3 regions of the Weizmannia sp. WK01 genome follow, and region 3 is predicted to be linked to each of the others. Evidence: riboswitches for the same ligand, from Rfam matches in the RefSeq annotation. Region 3 holds a riboswitch; each other region holds the start of a gene.

Region 1 (2,263 bases), 130 kb from region 3:
AATTTTGTGCTCTTAACGGCCGTTCTTTCTGCCGCCAATTCCGGTATTTATGCCACTTCGCGCACACTGTTTAACATGGCGCAGTCCGGAGAAGCGCCGCGCGCCTTTTTAAAAATTTCCCGGAAAGGCGTCCCGCTCACCAGTATTTTGCTGACCTCGCTGTTTATTTTAGCCGGCGTGATTCTGGCCTATCTTACGCCGGATGAGGTCATCAGCTATTTGATGACCATCCCGGGATTTACCGTCGTCCTTGTCTGGATCGCCATCTGTGCAGCCGAACTGCGGCTCCGGAAGTCGTATGCAAAATTGCCTTCCTTCCGTGTAAAAGGGTATCCTTTCATGGTCTGGATTGCGCTGCTTGCACTCTCGGGCATTTTCCTGTCCTTTTTGCTGGGCGGCGGCAATCCGATTGGAACAAGCGTCTGCCTCGCTATTTTAATCGTGCTGGTCGTCCTGTCACTGAGAATCAAAGGAAAGGAATAGGCTCCAGCAGGCTGTGTTGATAAAACCGGTTCACTTGGGCGGGGAGAAGGCAGAAATCCAACTGCGCGATAAGCGGGCACCAACGAGCGGTGTTGATAAAACCGGTTCACTCGGAGGGGGGGCAGGCACGGGTGTGCAGCGCGTATCAAACTGCCAGAATGGGCGGCACGCTAACCCGTTTGGACTCTTTTTCGTTTTGTGAAGCGAATGAAAGCGGCCATGATGCCCCGCCTGGTCCTGATGACCTGCTTTTTAAAACCCATCCAGCGTAAAGAAAAAAACTCCCGACAGAGCGTGATCTGATGGGGAGTTTTTTCTTTATCCCCTCATTCGTATAAATCCGATAAAAAAACTTGCAATAATTATATTGACTTCCATTTATTTTCTGATAAAATTTTAAACAACAACAAATTACTTATCAAGAGCGACGGAGGGATCTGGCCCTATGAAGTCCGGCAACCTGCAGCGAGCAGCAAGGTGCCAATTCCAGCAAAATGGGTACCATTTTGAAAGATAAGCGCTTATCCTTTACTCGCTGTCTTTCCGTAAAAATGGCGGAAAGATTTTTTATTTCTGCAAGGCCGGCCGTTTGAACCAGGATAGGCCCTGATGCGTATAATTCCTCTACATCAGGATGAATCAAATTTATGGATGAAGAAAGCGGGGAACATGAACATGCAAAAATTAATTGTCTTAGCACTTGTCGGCCTTGCCGCACAATTGGTGGATGGATCTCTCGGAATGGGTTACGGGGTGACTTCAACCTCACTTTTGCTGGCTTTCGGGATTGCGCCGGCTGTCGCATCCGCTTCTGTGCATTTGGCGGAAGTTTTTACAACGGCGGCTTCCGGGGTTTCACATATGAAATTTGGGAATGTCGATAAAGGGATCATTTGGAAACTGGTTGTACCAGGAGCTGTCGGTGCCTTTCTCGGGGCAACCGTTCTTAGCCATCTTCCTGCGAGCACATTAAAACCGTACATTTCTATTTTTCTGATCGCCCTTGGCCTCTATATTCTTATCCGGTTTCTGATCAATGCGCGCGGGGCGTTGAAAGTCAAAAAGAAGACCGGTTCAAACGTATTTTTTATCCCGCTCGGCTTTGTCGCAGGATTTTTTGATGCAACGGGGGGCGGCGGCTGGGGTCCTATCGCCACACCGGCTTTGCTTTCCAGAAATGACATCGAACCGCGGAAAGTGATCGGCTCGGTGGATACCAGTGAATTTGCCGTATCCCTAGCATCAAGCATCGGTTTCCTTTTATCCCTCGGCGCTATGCAGATTAACTGGATTTGGACGATCGCCCTCATGCTTGGCGGCCTGATCGCCGCACCGATTGCAGCCTATCTGGTTAAAATCCTGCCGGCTCATTTGCTGGCTGTCATAGTCAGCGGCATGATTGTGTTCAGCAACGTGCAAACTTTATTAAAAATGGCGGGCGCCGGTAGCGGCTGGTACGGCGTTACCTATACAGCCATTGCGGCAATATGGGCCATCCTCATTTTCTATACAATCAGAAGACACAAACGGGCAGTTGCCAGCGCCAGCGTAAGCGTCACAGAATAAGGAATGTTTTCGGGCAAGGGATCCATTGCCCGGATTGTTTTTACCTAAACAAATTTTGGCAAAGAATGAACATAGACGCTTCTATTTGAAGGAACAGTGCCTTTTTTGCTCGCTTCCTTAATGTAGAGGCGCTCTATGTTAAGAAACAACGTCTTTTTACCGCGCTTCCTTTACGTAGACGACCTCTATGTTAAGAAACAAAGCTATTTTCGCT
Region 2 (2,263 bases), 1.8 Mb from region 3:
CATTCGCATGGCGGCCTTCGCACGAATCTGCCGGACCCGCTCCCCGCTTTTACCGGGCTGTAACGGCTGTTGCTTTTGTAATGGCCTGATCGAGGTCGGCTGTCAAATCTTCGACGGCTTCAAGCCCGACGGACAGGCGGATCAAATCGCCTGTGACCCCTGATTTTTCCAGTTCTTCATCGCTCAGCTGCGAATGCGTAGTCGTTGCCGGGTGGATGATCAGCGATTTCGCGTCGCCGACATTCGCTACATGCGACCACAGCTTAATATTGTCGATCACGCGTCTTCCTGTTTCCCGGCCGCCTTTCACACCAAAGTTGACAATGGAGCCGTAACCGCCGTTCAAATATTTTTGCGCCAGCTCATGGGACGGATGGTCTTCAAGGCCCGGGTAATTGACCCAAGCAACATCTGGATGGTTTTTCAGAAATTCCGCGACTTTCAATGCATTTTCGTTATGCCTTTCCACACGCAGATGCAGCGTTTCAAGCCCTTGCAGGAATAAAAAGGCGTTGTCCGGGCTTAAAGCAGGCCCGAAGTCGCGCAAAAGCTGAACGCGAAGTTTTGTGGCGAACGCAGCCTGTGCCGTGTCGACGCCGTAGCGCAAGCCGTGATAGCTCGGATCCGGTTCGCTAAAGTCCGGGAATTTGTCTGTGTTCCAGTCAAAACACCCGCCGTCAACGGCAACACCGCCGATCGCCGTTCCGTGCCCGCCGATCCATTTTGTCGCCGAATGGACAACCACGTCCGCGCCCCATTTGATCGGATTCGCGCCATACGGAGAAGCAAACGTGTTGTCGACAATCAAAGGAATACCGTTTTCATGGGCCACTTCCGCCACTTTTTCCACGTCGAGCACCTGCAGGCTTGGGTTGCCGATAATTTCCGCGTACAATGCTTTTGTTTTCGGGGTGATCGCCTGGCGGAACGCTTCAGGGTCGGACCCGTCCACAAACTTGACGTTAATGCCGTATTTCGGCAATGTCACAGCAAACAAATTATAGGTGCCGCCGTAAAGATTGCTGGCGGATACGATGTCATCACCCGCACGCACGATGTTCAAAATGGAAAAGGCAATGGCCGATGCGCCGGATGATAAACCGACAGCCGCTGTTCCGCCTTCCAGTGCAGCAACACGTTTTTCAAAAACATCCACAGTCGGATTGCCGAGACGGGAATAAATGAAACCTTCTTTTGATAAATTGAAGACGCCCTCCGCATGTTCTGTATCCGGAAAAACGTAAGAAGTCGTCCGGTATACCGGTACGGCGCGCGATCCTGTCGCCGGGTCCGGTTCCTGGCCGCCGTGCAACAATAAAGTTTCCGGTTGGAATGATGGTTGTGTCATTTTAAAGCCTCCTGATTTTTTAAAATTTTTTCGTGAAAGATGGAAGAGGAAATGAAAAAACCCTCTTCGTAAGGGAAGAGGGTTACAATGTATGTAAGTTCCTCCCTTATCTTTCAGACGCATGTCTGTAGGAATTAGCACCTTTTCAGGCAAATGCCTGAAGGTTGCCGGGCTTCGCAGGGCCTAGTCCCTCCGCCGCTCTCGATAAGAGTTTCTTTTCATAATTCAATTTTGAATGACTTATTGTTTAAGATTATAGAAGAACAATGGCAAACCGTCAACCTTTTTTTGAAAAAATTTTCTTTTTCTTCTACAATATTGGCGACAATAGCCGGGAAATGGACTCTTTAAACCGCACATAAAGCGGCCGGTTCTGGTAATCATGGAGCGTTAATTCGGTTGATTCGGCCATATCGTCCCGGAAAACGCCGGCAAGTGTGCCGGAAAGCTCACGGTCGTACAGCACGGCGTTCACTTCAAAATTGAGACGGAAACTGCGCACATCGATATTGGCCGTCCCAACGGAAGCAATTTTCCCGTCTACGACAATCATTTTCGCATGGATGAACCCTTTTTGATAAATGTACACTTTGACGCCCGTTTTTAACAGCTGGCCGATGTTGGAAAGCGTCGCCCAATAGACAAACATATGATCCGGTTTATTTGGAATCATAATCCGAACATCCACTCCGGATAAGGCGGCAAGCGTCAGCGCATTCAGGAGGCTGTCATCCGGAATAAAATACGGTGTTTGCAAATAAATATATTTTTTGGCGGAATTGATCATTTTAATATAGCTGTTTTTAATCTGCTCCCATTCAGAATCGGGGCCGCTTGAGACGATTTGGATATCGGTTTCACCCTGCGATGGGATGACCGGGAAATAACGTTCTTCATCTCTTACATCATGCGGTG
Region 3 (2,263 bases):
AGAAAACGCCTGCCGGTTGATGGCGGGCGTTTTCTTTTTTTTTAATCATCGCTTCCCAAAATGCCGAGAATTTGCAAAATGTAAATAAACAGGTTGATAAAATCAAGGTACAGGCTTAAAGCCAGAAGCGGGACCATTTCCTCGGAAATGCCATGGTGCTTCATTTGGTTAAAGTCAAAAACCACATACAGGGAAAAAACAATCGCGCCAATGAAGGAATACGCGAGCATCCCGGTTGAGGTTAACGGGCTAAAAATGCTGAATATTCCGATGAAGATCAATGCCAGCAATGCGACAAGCAATGCGGTGCTTAAAAAGCCAAGATCCCTTTTGGTAACGGCCCCAATGACACCCATCACGGCAAAAATGCCGAACGTGGAACCAAAAGCGAGCAGCACGACTTCTGCACCAGCCTGGGATGCATAATAAGCCACAATCGGATATGTCGTAATGCCGGAAATAAAGGTGAAGGCATAAACGAACATATACCCGACGCTCTTTTTCCTCCTTAACCAGAAAGCGGCAATGACCATTACAATTTCCGCGACCATCAACGGCATCATGAGCGCAGGCGGAATAAATCTTCCCGTATATAAACCCGCGGTTGCAAACAGCAGTGAAACAGCAAAGACGCCAAGCACTTTCTGGAACACAGGCCTTGATTGTACAGCCTCCATAAAACCCCTCCTTGTTTTTCTTAGTACTATTATATTTTCACATCGCCCCTGATTTCAATCTTTCCGTCCCATTTTAAAAAATAATGCGAGTGCCCTTGACAAAAATGGGCGAAACATTTAAAGTGTATTTAAACCAAATAATATTTAAAATTCTTATCCAGAGAGGTGGAGGGACTGGCCCTTTGAAGCCTCGGCAGCGGTCTTTTTTTAAAGAACTGTGCCAATTCCAGAAAGCAATTGCTTGAAGATAAGAAGAGCGGACGGTTCTATTTTGCAATCCAAACCTCTTCTTATTGCCGAAGAGGTTTTTTTTTGATGGGCCTATGCAGTTAAAAGCAATTTCTTTCTGCGCACAGCAGCTGTTTAAAAAAATATGCAGAAAGAGGGAATCATGATGACAAAAACATTAACAAAAGCGCCGTACAGAGCAGACATTGTCGGAAGTTTTTTGCGCCCGGCCCGGCTGCACGATGCGCGGGAAAAATTTGCAGCGGGCACCATTTCGGCGGAAGACTTGCGTGCAATTGAAAATGAAGAAATCCGCCGGCTTGTCGACAAACAACTTGAAGCCGGCCTTGAAGCAGTAACGGACGGGGAATTCCGGCGAAGATTCTGGCATACGGATTTCATGGAGCATTTGAACGGGGTGGAAGGGTATGTACCGAACCATGGATACCGGTTTGTTGGCATTGAAACAGAAGCTTATGACGTCCGGGTAACCGGAAAAATCTCCTTTAACCCGGACCATCCGCACATAAAAGATTTTATTGCGCTGAAAGAAATCGCCGGGGACAGGGCGATTGCGAAAATGACCATTCCAAGCCCGAATCAGTTTTTCAATGCCGGGATCCGCAATGAAGACATTTACCCGGATCTTGAAGAATACACAAATGATATTATCCAAACTTACCGGGATGCGATCAAAGCTTTTTATGATGCCGGCTGCCGCTACTTACAGCTGGATGATGTCTATCTTGCCGGCCTGTGTGCACCGAAACTGCCGTTTACAGACAGTGACCTCAAGAGGGAAAGATTGATTGATCTCGCTTTACATGTAGCTAACAGCGTACTGGAAGGTAAGCCCGATGACCTGACCATCACAACCCATCTGTGCCGCGGCAACTACCAGTCGAAATGGGCTTTTGAAGGCCCATATGATAAAATTGCCCCGAAAATCTTTGCAAACGAAAAAGTAGACGGGTTTTTCCTTGAATACGACGATGAGCGTTCCGGCGGATTTGAACCGTTAAAATACATTCCGGAAGGCGGACCGAAAGTCGTGCTTGGCATTTTTACATCGAAAAAGGGCGAACTTGAAGATAAGGAACTGATCAAAAAACGAATTCAGGAAGCATCCAGGTATGTACCGCTCGAACAGCTTTGCATCAGCACTCAGTGCGGCTTCTCCTCCACCCACCACGGCAATCTTTTAACAGAAGAACAGCAGTGGGAAAAAGTAAAATATATTGTGGATACCGCAAAGAAAATTTGGGGATAAACCGGAAAAACCCGCTGGGCAGCCAGCGGGTTTTTTATCCGTCAGGACCGTGATTCAAGCACGAATCCCTTTTTCTTTTCATACAAGC

The links. A riboswitch is a leader RNA that binds a small molecule or an ion and turns the genes downstream of it on or off. The one in region 3 is predicted to bind S-adenosylmethionine.
Region 1: linked by a shared signal. The riboswitch ahead of OF158_RS14480 (sulfite exporter TauE/SafE family protein) and the one ahead of OF158_RS13935 (5-methyltetrahydropteroyltriglutamate--homocysteine S-methyltransferase) in region 3 are both predicted to bind S-adenosylmethionine.
Region 2: linked by a shared signal. The riboswitch ahead of OF158_RS04535 (O-acetylhomoserine aminocarboxypropyltransferase/cysteine synthase family protein) and the one ahead of OF158_RS13935 (5-methyltetrahydropteroyltriglutamate--homocysteine S-methyltransferase) in region 3 are both predicted to bind S-adenosylmethionine.

The regions. Positions count from the first base shown of each region.
Region 1 is NZ_CP109616.1:3,024,894-3,027,156, forward strand. It holds gene OF158_RS14475 (amino acid permease) at 1-483, shown strand, start outside; SAM riboswitch class I at 896-1,003, shown strand; gene OF158_RS14480 (sulfite exporter TauE/SafE family protein) at 1,153-2,049, shown strand.
Region 2 is NZ_CP109616.1:1,006,509-1,008,771, reverse strand. It holds gene OF158_RS04535 (O-acetylhomoserine aminocarboxypropyltransferase/cysteine synthase family protein) at 50-1,348, opposite strand; SAM riboswitch class I at 1,452-1,559, opposite strand; gene cls (cardiolipin synthase) at 1,659-2,263, opposite strand, start outside.
Region 3 is NZ_CP109616.1:2,897,096-2,899,358, forward strand. It holds gene OF158_RS13925 (CYP152 family fatty-acid peroxygenase CypC) at 1-20, shown strand, start outside; gene OF158_RS13930 (Bax inhibitor-1/YccA family protein) at 42-677, opposite strand; SAM riboswitch class I at 828-931, shown strand; gene OF158_RS13935 (5-methyltetrahydropteroyltriglutamate--homocysteine S-methyltransferase) at 1,072-2,175, shown strand.